2 linked regions of the Saccharophagus degradans 2-40 genome follow. The main gene of each other region encodes a partner of the protein of the gene in region 2 in a complex. Links are inferred from orthologs where the notes say so. Each region holds a gene or a part of one and is shown on either strand. Other genes may lie near its edges. The genes, in order: rpsJ and nusB.

Region 1 (7,386 bases), 3.2 Mb from region 2 along the record:
CAATCGGCCAACCTTCACGAACTTTAAAGCCCGCGATAGATTTTCTTGCACGAGTAACAACAGCTTTTTGACCTGCGATTTTCTCTAGGTCGCTTACTGCGTTCTCTAAAACTTTTTTATCCGCAAGAGCCTCACCAACACCCATGTTTAGGGTGATTTTAGTAATGCGAGGAATCTCCATCGGATTCTTAAGCTCCAAATCTTTAAGAAGTTTCGGAGCGATTTCTTTCTTGTATATTTCTTTAAGCCTAGCCATGTTTTTTCCACTCAATCAGCTGGTAGCGCGATTATGCGTCAATAGCTTCGCCATTGGACTTGAAAACTCTAATCTTGTTGCCGTCTTCCTGCAGCTTGAAACCAACGCGATCTGCTTTGTTGGTGGCTGGGTTAAAAATGGCTACGTTTGAAGCTTGTATTGGCGCTTCTTTTTCGATGATTCCACCCGCTATACCCATTTGCGGATTTGGTTTTTGGTGCTTCTTGATGATTTGAACACCAGAAACAATCAAGCGATCATCAGACAATACACGATTAACTTTACCGCGTTTCCCTTTGTCTTTACCCGTGATAACTATCACTTCGTCATTACGTTTAATTTTACGCATAACATTAACCTCTCACACTCGGCCTGGAAGTACTTAAAGTACTTCTGGTGCCAAAGAGATAATCTTCATGAACTTCTCACCGCGAAGCTCACGAGTTACTGGCCCAAAAATACGGGTCCCTACAGGTGCATTCTGAGCATTCAGTATCACTGCAGCATTATCGTCGAAGCGAATCAAAGACCCATCTGCGCGGCGTACACCTTTTTTGGTGCGTACAACAACAGCATTCATTACCTGGCCTTTTTTAACTTTACCGCGAGGAATTGCTTCTTTTACGGTAACTTTAATGATGTCGCCTACACCGGCATAACGACGGTGTGAACCGCCCAATACCTTGATACACATCACTCGACGGGCACCACTGTTGTCGGCCACATCCAAATAGCTTTGCGTTTGAATCATCGTTTTTCTCCGAAATCTCTATCTAGTCGCAGCCAGATTATATCTGGGTAGCTCGCTCTTCGATTTTAACCAAAGTCCAAGACTTTGTTTTCGATAGAGGACGAGACTCAGCGATGGTTACGGTATCGCCAATTTTGCAATCGTTCGCTTCGTCGTGCGCTTTCATCTTAGTAGATTTACTCACGTACTTGCCGTAAACGGGGTGCTTCACTCGACGCTCGATCAGAACAACGATAGACTTTTCCATTTTGTCGCTAACAACTTTACCTGTTAGCGTACGTACCAATTTTTTTGCTTCAGTCATGCCCGATCACCTACGCTTTGTTGCCCGCTTTTTGACGAAGAACAGTTTCGATACGAGCGATGTCGCGTCGAGTCTGCTTCAACAAATGCGTTTGAGTTAACTGACCAGTTGATTTCTGCATACGGAACTTAAACTGTCCCTCCAATTGGGATAGCAGCTCTGCTTTCAACTCTTCAACAGATTTTTTGTTGAGATCTTCAGCTTTCATTACATCACCGATCGTTTAACAAAAGTTGTAGTCACAGGTAGTTTCGCAGCAGCTAGCGTGAAAGCTTCACGAGCTAATTCTTCAGAAACACCTTCCATTTCGTAAAGTACTTTTCCTGGCTGGATTTGACACACCCAGTACTCAACATTACCTTTACCCTTACCTTGACGAACCTCAAGAGGCTTCTCAGTAATAGGTTTGTCTGGAAAAACTCGAATCCAAATTTTTCCACCACGTTTAACATGACGAGTCATCGCACGACGGGCTGCTTCGATTTGACGAGCAGTAATTCGTCCACGCCCGGTAGCCTTGAGCGCGAACTCACCAAAGCTAACCTTTGAGCCACGATGCGCCAGTCCACGGTTTCGCCCTTTTTGTTGCTTGCGAAATTTTGTACGCTTCGGTTGCAGCATTTGCCTAACCCTTAACTAACTGGTATGAGTTTGCGCTCTTACTTAGAGCCTTTCTTTTTCTGATTGGCTTCAACTTCTTCGATACCGCCAATGATCTCGCCTTTGAAGATCCAAACTTTTACGCCAATGATGCCGTAAGTGGTTGAAGCTTCTGCAGTTGCGTAGTCAATATCAGCACGGAGAGTGTGCAAAGGTACACGACCTTCGCGGTACCATTCGGAACGTGCGATTTCAGCACCGCCCAAACGACCACCAACCTGAACTTTAACGCCCTCAGCACCTTGACGCATTGCATTTTGAACTGTGCGCTTCATAGCGCGACGGAACATAACACGACGCTCTAACTGCTGAGCCACACTTTGAGCAGCCAAGGCAGCATCTAAGTCTGGTTTACGAATTTCTTCGATGTTGATATGAACAGGAACGCCCATTTGCTTAGTTAGCTCAGTGCGTAGTTTTTCAACATCTTCGCCTTTTTTACCAATTACGATACCTGGACGAGCAGTGTGAATAGTCACACGTGCAGTGTTCGCAGGACGCTCGATATCGATACGGCTCACAGATGCGTGCGCCAAAGCGTTTTGAATATATTTGCGTACCTGCAAATCTTGATTCAACTTGTCTGCATACTCAGCTTTGCCGGCATACCATGTAGATGTATGCTTTTTGACAATACCAAGTCGAATACCTGTTGGATGTACTTTCTGACCCATAAGTCGACTCTCTTATTGATCCGCTACTTTAACGGTAATGTGACAAGTGCGTTTCAAAATTCGGTCTGCACGACCTTTTGCACGCGGCCTGATACGTTTCATGGTTAAACCTTCATCTACGAAAATCGTAGACACTTTCAGCTCATCCACATCTGCACCTTCGTTGTGCTCTGCGTTTGCTACGGCTGACTCCAAGACCTTCTTGATAAGGGCGGCACCTTTTTTAGTGCTGAAAGTCAGCAAATCTAAGGCTTCTTCTACCGATTTACCACGAATTTGGTCTGCAACCAAGCGCGCTTTCTGCGCTGACATGCCAGCGCCGCGTAATTTAGCTGCTACTTCCATAATTCTACCTCGCCTAGCTTCAGCGCTTAGCGCTTAGCTTTCTTATCTGCTACGTGGCCACGGTACAGACGAGTTACAGCGAACTCACCCAGCTTGTGACCAACCATCTCTTCGTTAACCAACACAGGCACGTGTTGACGACCGTTGTGAACTGCCAAAGTTAAACCAACCATATTTGGCAGGATCATTGAACGACGTGACCAAGTTTTAATTGGGCGACGGTCATTCTTTTCTGCAGCCGCTTCCACCTTGCTTAGCAGGTGATGATCGATAAAGGGACCTTTCTTCAGTGAACGTGGCACTGTATTTTCCTCTTGTTGCTATTTAGTCGTCACTTACTTCTTATTGCGACGACGAACAATCATCTTGTCAGTTCGTTTGTTACTACGAGTCTTATAACCCTTAGTAGGCGTACCCCAAGGTGATACAGGATGACGACCACCAGAAGTACGGCCTTCACCACCACCGTGCGGGTGATCAACTGGGTTCATCGCTACACCGCGAACGGTTGGACGAACACCACGCCAGCGTGAAGCACCAGCCTTACCAAGTGAACGTAAATTGTGTTCACTGTTAGACACTTCACCTAGAGTTGCGCGACATTCTGAAAGAATTTTGCGCATCTCACCGCTGCGTAAACGCAAGGTGCAGTATTGACCTTCACGAGCAACTAACTGAACCGATGTACCTGCAGAGCGTGCAATTTGAGCACCTTTGCCTGGTTTCATTTCAATACAGTGAACAACGCTACCAACTGGAATGTTGCGCAAAGGCAGGGCATTACCAGGCTTGATTGGAGCAGCATCACCAGACTGAATCACATCACCAGCTTTAACACCTTTTGGAGCGATAATGTAGCGACGCTCACCATCGGCATAACATACTAGCGCGATGTAGGCAGTGCGGTTTGGATCGTATTCCAAACGCTCAACTTTAGCAGGGATTCCATCTTTGTTACGACGAAAGTCGATAACGCGATAGTGCTGCTTGTGTCCACCACCAATGTGACGAGTAGTGATGCGACCGTTATTGTTTCGCCCACCGCTTTTACTTTTCTTTTCTAACAAAGGAGCATGCGGTGCACCTTTATGTAGATCAGCGTTAACTACGTTAACTACAAAGCGACGACCAGCTGAAGTAGGCTTACGTTTTACAATAGGCATTCTAATACGCTCCTTATTCCGCTATGGCAAAATCAATTTCTTGACCTTGCTCTAGTCGTACGTAGGCTTTTTTCCAGTCGCTGCGCTGGCCCAAACCAAAGCGAGTACGCTTAGTTTTGCCTTTAACATTTAATACGCGAACGTCTCGAACATTTACATTAAACAGTTTTTCTACGGCTGCTTTAATTTCTGGCTTAGTGGCTGTTTTAACTACTTTAAAAACAACCTGATTACCTTTATCAGCAACTACAGCTGACTTTTCAGAAATAACAGGACCAAGAAGAACTTTATATAGGCGCTCTAAGTTCATACCAGCACCTCCTCAAGTTTTTTAAGGGCTGCAACGGTCACAACAACCTTATCAAAGCGGATCAAGCTAACAGGATCTAAACCGTTAACATCACGAACATCTACCTTGTGAAGATTACGTGCGGCTAGATATAAGTTTTCACTTACGTCTTCACCAATAATTAAAACGTCCGCCAAATCGAACTGAGCTAGCTTCTGAACTAGATCCTTAGTTTTTGGAGCATCCAAGTCAAACTCTTCAACTACAACTAAGCGCTCTTGACGAGCCAACTCAGACAATATGCAACGAATCGCTGCACGGTACATTTTTTTGTTCAGCTTTTGCGAATGATCGCGAGGCTCAGCAGCAAAAGTAACACCACCTGAACGCCACAATGGGCTTCGGATAGTACCGGCACGCGCACGGCCAGTTCCCTTTTGACGCCAAGGCTTTTTGCCGCCGCCAGAAACCGCAGCGCGGTTCTTTTGAGCTTTAGTACCCTGACGAGCACCAGCCATAAAGGCAACAACAGCTTGATGAACAAGATCTTGATTAAATTCTCGGCCAAAAGCCGCTTCAGAAACACTAACTGTGCCCTTCGCGCCTTGTGGTGTAGCAATACTTAATTCCATGGTCGACTCCCCTAGGACACTTAACCGTTGTTACGCGATTTAACTGCGGGACGAATAATTACGTCACCACCAGGAGCACCAGGAACAGCACCCTTGATCAACAGTAAATTACGCTCAACGTCGACCCGAACAACTTCTAAGTTCTGGGTGGTTACACGTGCAGCACCCATATGACCTGCCATCTTCTTGCCTTTAAATACTCGGCCAGGAGTTTGACATTGACCAATAGAACCAGGAGCACGGTGAGACAAAGAGTTACCATGTGTTGCATCTTGCATACGGAAGTTGTAGCGCTTAATCACGCCAGCAAAACCCTTACCTTTAGATGCACCAGTCACATCAACTTTTTGACCAGCTTCGAAAGCTTCAACAGTTAGCAGCCCACCAACTTCGAATTGCTCGCCACTTTCGTTGCGCAATTCAAGTACGGTGCGACCCGCTTCAACTTCTGCTTTAGCAAAATGACCCGCTTCAGGCTTGCTAACACGGGAGGCTCGACGAGACCCTACGGTTACTTGCACTGCTGCATAACCGTCGGTTTCTACGCTTTTCACCTGGGTGATGCGGTTAGGATCAACCTCAACCACAGTAACAGGAACGGATAAACCATCGTCTGTAAAAATGCGCGTCATACCGCTCTTGCGGCCGACTATACCAATCGTCATTTTCATTAACCTCTCAGTGTACGGGGCTTTTACCCGCTACGGCCGCCCATTTCAGAGCGTTACACAAAAGACCGGCAAAATCGCCGGCAAATCTTAGGAGTTCTAGCCCAAACTAATTTGTACTTCAACACCCGCTGCCAAATCTAACTTCATCAAAGCATCAACCGTTTTTTCGGTTGGCTCAACGATGTCTAGCAAGCGCTTGTAAGTACGAATCTCGTATTGATCTCGTGCATCTTTGTTTACGTGCGGCGAAACCAAAACCGTATAACGCTCTTTGCGAGTAGGAAGAGGAATAGGACCTCGAACCTGCGCACCAGTACGCTTAGCGGTCTCAACAATTTCCTGAGTAGAAGCATCAATCAACTTGTGATCAAAAGCTTTCAGGCGAATTCGAATACGTTGATTCTGCATATGAACCAAAACTCCCAGTATTTTAAAGAACCTTCGACACCCACCCGATGTTTAGGGCTGGTCGAAATGAGGGCGCAATTCTAATGACTACCCCCTTACCTGTCAACACAATATTCAGCTATTTTTTAAACAATTTAACCATTTAGCAAACAGGCGATATTTGGTTGGTCTCAATTATAAAAAAACACCGATTTCAAGCTTTAATAAGCCCAAAAACCGGTGTTTTCGCAGCGAAATTACACAACGCCACCTAATCGAGGTTGCGCAGTATACCCTCTACCATCTTTTTTGCATCCCCAAATAACATCATTGTGTTGTCATTGAAGAAAAGTTCGTTCTGCACCCCAGCGTAACCTGCGGCCATCCCTCGCTTCACAAACAGCACGGTACGCGCTCTGGACACCTCTAAGATAGGCATACCAAAGATAGGGCTCTGAGGATCAGTCTTGGCAGCAGGGTTCGTTACGTCGTTAGCACCTATCACAAAGGCTACATCCGCCTGCTGGAATTCATTGTTGATATCCTCCAACTCGAACACTTCGTCGTAGGGGACATTTGCCTCCGCCAGCAGCACGTTCATATGCCCAGGCATTCGCCCCGCCACAGGGTGAATAGCGTAGCTGACCTTAACACCCGCCTTCTTAAGCTCATCGCCCATCTCGCGCAGCGCATGCTGAGCCTGAGCCACAGCCATACCGTAGCCAGGCACAATAATTACCGAGCCTGCATTCTTCATAATAAAGCCTGCGTCCTCTGCGCTACCCTGTTTCACCGGCCGATCTGCACCGCCACCTGCAGGAGCAGAAGACTCCGCATCGGCACCAAACCCACCAAGAATCACATTAAAGAACGAGCGATTCATACCTTTACACATAATGTACGAGAGAATAGCCCCCGAGGAACCCACCAGTGCACCGGTCACAATCAAAGCGTTGTTATGCAGAGTAAAACCAATACCGGCCGCCGCCCATCCCGAGTAGGAGTTAAGCATCGACACCACAACCGGCATGTCAGCACCCCCAATAGGGATAATAATAAGAAAGCCAATAATAAAAGCTAATGCCGTCATCCCCCAGAACACCATCGGCGACTGGTCCGCACAGAAATAAGCCACCAAACATACTATGGCTATGCCTAGCGCGGCATTTAGGGCGTGCTGACCACGAAATACAATTGGCGAACCAGACACCAAGCCCTGCAACTTAGTAAACGCAATAATAGAGCCCGAAAACG
Region 2 (7,373 bases):
CATTGTGTGGGTTGCGCCCAGTTTCGTGTGGAATGCGATTAACAATGTTTATACCGTATTGGGTAAGGGCATCTATTTTGCGCGGGTTGTTGGTCATTAGTTTTACTTGCGCTATGCCTAGGTGTTCAAACATGGGCTTTAAAATAGAGTAGTCACGCATATCGGCACCAAAACCTAAGCGCTCATTTGCTTCTACCGTGTCGGCACCGCAATCTTGCAATTTGTATGCGCGAATTTTATTTAACAAACCAATACCACGACCTTCTTGGCGCAAGTAAAAAATAGCACCGCGCCCTTCTATCGCAATTTTATGCATTGCCGCTTGCAACTGCGCGCCGCAATCACAACGTAAACTAAATAGCGCGTCGCCGGTTAAGCACTCGGAATGAATGCGCACCAATACTGGCTCCTCGGAAGAAACATCTCCCATAGTAAGCACAACGTGTTCTTTATCGCTGCTGTCGTCAGAAAACCCGTGCATCGCAAACATCCCCATTGGGGTTGGCAGTTTGGATGATTCGACGTATTTAACCGTCACTAATACTTCCTCTAATATTTGGCCTGCAAAATAAGCACGCCAGACTCTACTTTCATATCCAATTCGGATAAAAATGTGTTACCCAATAATATATCGCGCGGAAATTCGCCTTCTGTAACCACTGCAATTACATTGTTTAACGTAATACCGCCAACTGTAACTTCTCGCAAAGTAACCCTATAACCCCGGGTGGTGCCACTTGCAGTTGCTACGCCCACATAGCGAGGGCTGGTTAAGTAATCTATACCTAACTGTTTTGCCACAATCGAATTTAACGCTATAGAACTCGCGCCAGTATCCACCAACAGCTTAACCGACTGATTGTTAATCATACCGGTTGTAAAATAATGGCCATTTCGACCTGCGGGTATACGTGCCTCCCCCAGCGCGGCCTCGGAAAACGTGGCGGCAATTTTTTTCGACAGGCTAAGCACTGTGCGCTTGCCGTCTATTTCAATTTCGGCTTGCTTACTATCGGCTGCTATTAACTTTATGCCCTCAGGCGAAGTTTGCCCTACCTTTAGCATTCGCTGCTGGCCGTTAACCTGCAATATGGCGGCATTTTTAAACAGGCCGCGCACTTCTACCTTTCTTGCATCCAATGCAACTGCGTTTACGCTTGCGAGCCAAATAACACTTACCAATAAACATGCAAAATTCCATTTGCTTTTTAGTAGCTTCACATTAACCACCCCATATACAGCGCACCGTGCAGGCAAGCTAAAGCGGCAAAGCCTGCGAGTACATCGTCGAACATAATACCCACGCCACCGTGAATATGTTTATCGGCCAAACTTATTGGCCAGGGTTTTACCATGTCGAAAATTCTAAACAGTACAAACCCCGCCAACAGAGTTTGCCAACTAAAGGGCACGGCTATCATGGTTATCCACATGCCTGCAAACTCATCCCACACTATACCTGGGTGGTCGTGCACTTTTAATTTTTTAGCTGCGTAACCACACAAATAGTTACCAATTAAAATACTTAGCACCACAAGCGCGATATACAGCCAAATATTTAACGGTGCCATTAAATAATAAATTGGCAGAGCCACCATTGTACCCATGGTGCCGGGCATAATAGGTGAGAGCCCAGAGCCAAACCCAAATGCAAGTAATAAGCGCGGGTCTTGCAGCAACTGTCTAAAATGCGGCACCGGCAATACAACCGAATGCTTTGTTAATTCTGCATCACTCAAAATGTGTGTATCCGTTTTTGTGTTGCACGGCTAAGGCTTGACCATTGTTATGCAACTGCACACCCTGCTCGGCCACTACCACACCTATTTGCGTTGCGGCCAACGGGGTTTGCTCTTTTAATTCCGCTACTGCGTGGGCGGGGGCGGTAAAACACAGTTGGTAATCATCACCGCCGTATAAAGCCCACTGCTGTAACAACTGTTGCGCGGTAAGCCGCTCACTATTTAGCGCTGTATTTTCTATACCCTTTGCCAAGCTTTTTGCGGTAGCAGAATACGGTAGCTGCGCTACATTAACCTTTGCCCCTACACCACTGGCCGTACAAATATGTTTTAAATCTGCCACTAAGCCATCGGATATATCAATGGCGCTGGTGGCAACAGCATGCAATTGTTGCGCGACGTAAAACGCTAATTCAGGGCGATAGAATAAGTCATCCAACTCACTACACAATGCATTAGGCAGCGCTAAAGACTGCAATTTACCCAGCACCTGCAATAAGCTGGCAGCGCCATTGCCTAAAGTGTGGGTAACAAAAATACCATCGCCTACCTTGGCGCCTGCGCGCGTTAACGCGGGGTAATTTTCTACTACGCCCATCACTTGCACACTTATAGTAAGTGCACCGCGGGTTGTGTCGCCGCCTATAAGCTCGCAATTAAATGCGTGCAAATCGGCGCGCAAGCCTTCACTAAACGCGCTTAACCAGTCGCTATTATGCTGCGGCAAGGTTAGGGCTAGGGTTACCCAGCGCGGCGTTGCGGCCATAGCGGCAAGGTCACTTAATGCCGTGCGCAATGCGCGCTGCGCAATATCGTTTGCGCTCGCCCCACACGGGAAGTGAACGCCTTCTACTAATGTATCTACCGATACCGCCATAGTTTGGTTTGGTTTTAATTGCAGCAGCGCGCAATCATCGCCATTGCCGAGCGTTGTGCCTTCAACAACTGGCGACACATTGCGAAAATACTGCTTAATTAAATCAAACTCGTTCACGTGGCGGTGTATTAGCTTCGGCCGGTACGCATGGCTTCTACTTCGTCTTTGCGAACGCGCAATGCTACTTTATCTAACACGCCGTTAATAAACTTGTGGCTATCGGCTGCGCCAAATTTTTTGGCAAGATTTACCGCTTCGTTTATGACTACTTTGTAGGGCACATCAACACGCTTTTCGAATTCGTAACAAGCTTGACGCAATACCGCCAAACTCACTGGGTCGATTTCATCTAAACGCAAACCGGTTAAAAACGGTTTAAAGGTTTCATCCAGAGTTGATTTAATAGCCGCTACGCCGTGAAGAATTTCGTGAAAATATTCCACATCCACTTTCGACATATCGTTGTCGGTGTGGAATTCGGCTTCAATCACATGAAGTGCATTGCCAGACATTTCCCACTGGTAGAGGGCTTGCATGGCAAAATGTCGGGCTCGACCGCGAGCTGCTGCGCTAACTTTCATTCAATGTTTAACCTTGTAATAACGGGTAAGAACGTTAACCGTTTTATATTTTGCTAATAAGAGAAACCATTTCTAATGCAGTAGAAGCCGCTTCTGCGCCTTTGTTACCTGCTTTAGTGCCCGAGCGCTCTATGGCTTGCTCGATGGAATCTACAGTAAGTACGCCAAACGTAATGGGCAAACCTGCGTTTAACGATACTTGCGCTAACCCTTTGGTGCATTCGCCGGCAACGTAATCGAAGTGAGGTGTACCACCGCGAATAACTGCACCCAATGCAATAATGGCATCGTAGCGTTTTGCATCTGCTAGCTTTTGCGCAGCCAATGGAAACTCGAATGCGCCAGGCGCGTAGATAACTTCGATGTTTTCGTCGCTAATACCGTGACGACGCAATGTATCTATAGCGCCATCTTTTAAATGCTCAACAACAAAACTGTTCCAACGACTTACTAGCAATGCGTATTTGCCGGTAGAGGCTTTAAAATCCCCTTCAATTACTTTAATGGTCATATTTTTCTCCTAATATTTGTTCAATCTTGTTGGCTTATGCGTCGTTTTTAAGGTATTCCACAACTTCTAAATTAAAACCAGAAATAGCTTTGAATTTGAAAGGTGCGCTTAGCAAACGCATTTTACTTACGCCTAAATCTTTAAGTATTTGCGAACCGGTACCCACTTGTTTGTAGGCTACGTCTTGGCGAGGGCGCGCTTTTTTACCGCTTAGCATCCAATCGATACTTTCTTCAATTTCTTCGGTGGTTTCGTTGTGGCAAATTAATACCAGCACGCCGTTGCCCTCTTCTGCCACGCGTTTCATGGCATCTTGGAAGCTCCACGAAAGGTTATCCATGTCGGTGCGCTGCACACCTAATACGTCGCGCGCGGTGTTGCCCACATGCACACGCACAAGCGTGGGTTCGTCGGGGCGAACCTCGCCTTTCAGTAAGGCAAAATGGCACTCTTTGCGCGCTTTATCTAAATAGGTTTTTAAAATAAATTCGCCGTGATTGGTGTGTACGGTGCGCTCGTTAATACAGGTAACGGTTTTTTCGTTAATGGCACGGTACTGAATTAAATCGGCGATGGTGCCAATTTTAATATTGTGCAGCTTTGCGAATTTTTCTAAATCTTCGCGGCGCGCCATGCTGCCATCTTCGTTCATAATCTCCACTATAACGGCAGCTGGCTCGTAGCCACCCAAACGCGCCAAGTCGCAGCCTGCCTCTGTGTGGCCAGCTCGGCTTAGTACACCGCCAGGTTGAGACATTAACGGGAAGATATGCCCCGGCTGAACTAAATCGCGTGGCAAAGCATCGCGTTTAACCGCAGCGCGAATGGTGCGCGCGCGGTCGGCGGCGGAAATTCCCGTTGTTACGCCCTCGGCCGCCTCGATAGATACGGTAAAGTTAGTGGAATGCGCGGCGTGATTGTCGCGTACCATAAGAGGCAAATCGAGTTGCTTGCAGCGCTCTTCCGACAGGGTCAAACAAATTAACCCGCGGGCGTGGGTCGCCATAAAGTTAATGTCTTCGGGGCGCACTTGCTCGGCAGCCATAATAAGATCGCCTTCGTTTTCGCGATCTTCGTCGTCCATCAAGATAACCATGCGGCCCTGACGGATTTCATCAATAATTTCTTCTGTGGTATTCAGTTCCATAAAGCCAGTAAACCTTTCGTTACCTTATTTTAAATAGCCGTTTTCCGCTAAAAACTGTACGGTCATCTCGCTTTGCGCATTGGGCTCGGCAGCCTTGTCGCCTAGCAGTAAGCGCTCTAAGTAGCGGGCTATTACGTCCACTTCTAAATTTACTTTGGTGCCCGCGGTATAACTATCAATTATGGTCCATTGCAGCGTATGGGGCACAATATTCAGCTCGAATAAATCACCATTTACGGCATTTACGGTAAGACTGGTGCCGTCGACGGTTATAGACCCCTTGTGAGCAATGTATTTCGCCAATTCTTTAGGGGCGCGAATAGTAAATCGCTCCGAGCGCGCATCTGGGTGACGCGACACCACTTCCCCTACGCCATCTACATGGCCACTTACTATATGCCCCCCCAAGCGGGTTTGCGGGGTAAGTGCTTTTTCTAGGTTAACCACAGTGCCGGGCTGCCAATTTACCAAGGTAGTTAAGCTTAAGGTTTCGCGCGATACATCCGCAGCAAAGCCGTTACCCGGCAACTGCACAGCGGTTAGACACACGCCATTGGTGGCTATCGAGTCACCCAAAGCTACATCGCTGTAGTCGAGATCGGGGGCGGTTACCCACAACCGCACATCGCCGTCGCGCGGCTCTAGTTTGGCTATGGTGCCTTTGGCTTCAACAATACCGGTAAACATAGTTGCGCTCTAACCTTCTGCTAACCTTCTGGGTCTGGAATGGCGGTAATACGCCAGTTATCGCCAATTGCACGAATATCGGTAATAGATAACGGCAATTGGGCGCTCATTTTGCTGATGGGTATATCAAACAACGGACGGGCGGTACTGCCCAATAGTTTGCCTGCCATGTAAATAACAAGCTCATCCACTAGCCCACTGGATACAAATGCACCGGCCAGAGTTGCGCCAGTTTCTACCAATACTTCATTGCACTCTTGCTGCGCTAACTTGCGCGCTAGGGCTTGCAGGCTAACACGGCCGTCTTTTTCGGGCAGCGTCCAAATTTCGGTGTCGCCATAGGGGCTTTGTGCTTGATTTACATTAGCACAGGTAGCGATGACGGTTTTACCAGGCTGGCTAAGAATGGCGGCATCTTTAGGTAGGCGCAACTTACTATCTACAATTACCCGCAATGGTTGGCGGGCATCGTCCGACAGGCGCACGGTTAGCGATGGGTCGTCCAACAAAACCGAGTCTACACCTGTAATAAGAGCGCAACTGCGCGCGCGCAAACGCTGTACATCGTCGCGCGCCCTGGGGCTGGTAATCCACTTGCTGGTGCCGTCGGCCATTGCGGTGCGGCCATCTAAGCTCATTGCCATTTTGATGCGAATTAACGGCAAGCCTTGACGCATGCGCTTTATAAAACCAGGGTTAAGCTCGTAGGCATCGTATTCTAGCACCGGCCCATCTACTTGAATGCCTGCGGCTTCGAGGTGATCTAAGCCCCTGCCCGCCACTTTGGGGTTGGGGTCTTCCATGCCATACACAACGCGGCTTACACCTGCCGCAACTAACGCTTCGCAGCAGGGGCCGGTTTTACCGGTGTGACTACACGGCTCTAGGGTGACATAAGCTGTTGTTCCGCGTGCGGCAGCGCCAGCATCGGCAATGGCGTTGACCTCTGCGTGACCTTCGCCGGCGCGCACGTGGTAGCCCTCGCCCACAATGTTATTCGCTGCATCCACCAACACACAGCCCACCCGTGGATTAGGGGTTGTGGTGTAAGTGCCTTCGCGAGCAAGTTGCATTGCGCGCGTCATAAAGCGTTGGTCAGCAACTGAATAATTAGACATGGGGTATTTCACAATAGGGCTTAACGGTGCGCCCGCACTGCAGGTGCACCGGCAAACAAAAAATTAGGGCTTACTTTATTGGGCTTGGCTTCGGTTTTTGCAGGCGGTCTATCTCCTGCTGGAACTCGCTTAAATCTTGGAAACTACGGTACACAGACGCAAAGCGCACATAGGCAACTTGGTCTAGGCTACGCAATTCTTCCATGACTTTCTCGCCAATCATTAATGACTTAACTTCACGCTCACCCAATGCTTGCAGGTAATGCTTAACGTTTTGCACAGACGATTCAATGGCCTCTACGCTTACCGGCCGCTTCTCTAACGCGCGCTGCAAACCTGCGCGCAACTTCTCTTCGTCGAATGGCTCGCGGGTGCCATCTTGCTTAATAACACGCGGCATAACCAGCTCTGCGGTTTCGAACGTGGTAAAGCGGTCGTGACAGGTTAAACACTCACGGCGACGGCGCACTTGGGCTCCGTCGGCCACTAATCGAGAGTCGATTACTTTGGTATCTGTTTCACTGCAAAAGGGACAATGCATAGCGCTTAAGCTCTTGCTTGGGCAAATTGCGCGCATGATACCACAAATAGCGCCAATTCCGCCCCTAAAGACACGGCAATGCATTGCGCTACACACCCCTTAATTTTGCGCTTATCTGATGTAAATCAAGCCTCTGCTTGATTGCCATTTCGCACCGCATCACACCTAT

What was found.
Region 1: the proteins of nusB (region 2) and rpsJ are in contact, whole or in part, in a solved structure (PDB 3D3B), measured with the Escherichia coli proteins. The link is inferred for Saccharophagus degradans 2-40 from one-to-one orthologs.

Annotation. Positions count from the first base shown.
Region 1 is NC_007912.1:1,243,315-1,250,700, reverse strand. The notes cover bases 4,498-7,386. They hold rpsJ (30S ribosomal protein S10), read right to left. Parts: upstream 6,154-7,386; coding sequence 5,842-6,153; downstream 4,498-5,841. Other genes in these bases: SDE_RS05055 (NAD(P)(+) transhydrogenase (Re/Si-specific) subunit beta), read right to left, coding at 6,404-7,386; rplC (50S ribosomal protein L3), read right to left, coding at 5,095-5,739; rplD (50S ribosomal protein L4), read right to left, coding at 4,498-5,074. In the rest of the region: rplE (50S ribosomal protein L5), read right to left, coding at 1-256; rplX (50S ribosomal protein L24), read right to left, coding at 288-605; rplN (50S ribosomal protein L14), read right to left, coding at 639-1,007; rpsQ (30S ribosomal protein S17), read right to left, coding at 1,045-1,311; rpmC (50S ribosomal protein L29), read right to left, coding at 1,322-1,519; rplP (50S ribosomal protein L16), read right to left, coding at 1,519-1,932; rpsC (30S ribosomal protein S3), read right to left, coding at 1,971-2,645; rplV (50S ribosomal protein L22), read right to left, coding at 2,658-2,990; rpsS (30S ribosomal protein S19), read right to left, coding at 3,017-3,292; rplB (50S ribosomal protein L2), read right to left, coding at 3,326-4,153; rplW (50S ribosomal protein L23), read right to left, coding at 4,167-4,463; more of rplD, read right to left, coding at 4,460-4,497. UniProt on the Escherichia coli protein: Involved in the binding of tRNA to the ribosomes. Part of the processive rRNA transcription and antitermination complex (rrnTAC). The complex forms an RNA-chaperone ring around the RNA exit tunnel of RNA polymerase (RNAP).
Region 2 is NC_007912.1:4,393,227-4,400,599, forward strand. The notes cover bases 1,475-4,350. They hold nusB (transcription antitermination factor NusB), read right to left. Parts: upstream 3,201-4,350; coding sequence 2,748-3,200; downstream 1,475-2,747. Other genes in these bases: SDE_RS18055 (phosphatidylglycerophosphatase A family protein), read right to left, coding at 1,475-1,742; thiL (thiamine-phosphate kinase), read right to left, coding at 1,732-2,736; ribE (6,7-dimethyl-8-ribityllumazine synthase), read right to left, coding at 3,244-3,711; ribBA (bifunctional 3,4-dihydroxy-2-butanone-4-phosphate synthase/GTP cyclohydrolase II), read right to left, coding at 3,746-4,350. In the rest of the region: ribA (GTP cyclohydrolase II), read right to left, coding at 1-538; SDE_RS18050 (retropepsin-like aspartic protease family protein), read right to left, coding at 550-1,221; more of SDE_RS18055, read right to left, coding at 1,218-1,474; more of ribBA, read right to left, coding at 4,351-4,858; SDE_RS18080 (riboflavin synthase), read right to left, coding at 4,883-5,545; bifunctional diaminohydroxyphosphoribosylaminopyrimidine deaminase/5-amino-6-(5-phosphoribosylamino)uracil reductase RibD, read right to left, coding at 5,566-6,663; transcriptional regulator NrdR, read right to left, coding at 6,734-7,204. UniProt on the Escherichia coli protein: Part of the processive rRNA transcription and antitermination complex (rrnTAC). The complex forms an RNA-chaperone ring around the RNA exit tunnel of RNA polymerase (RNAP).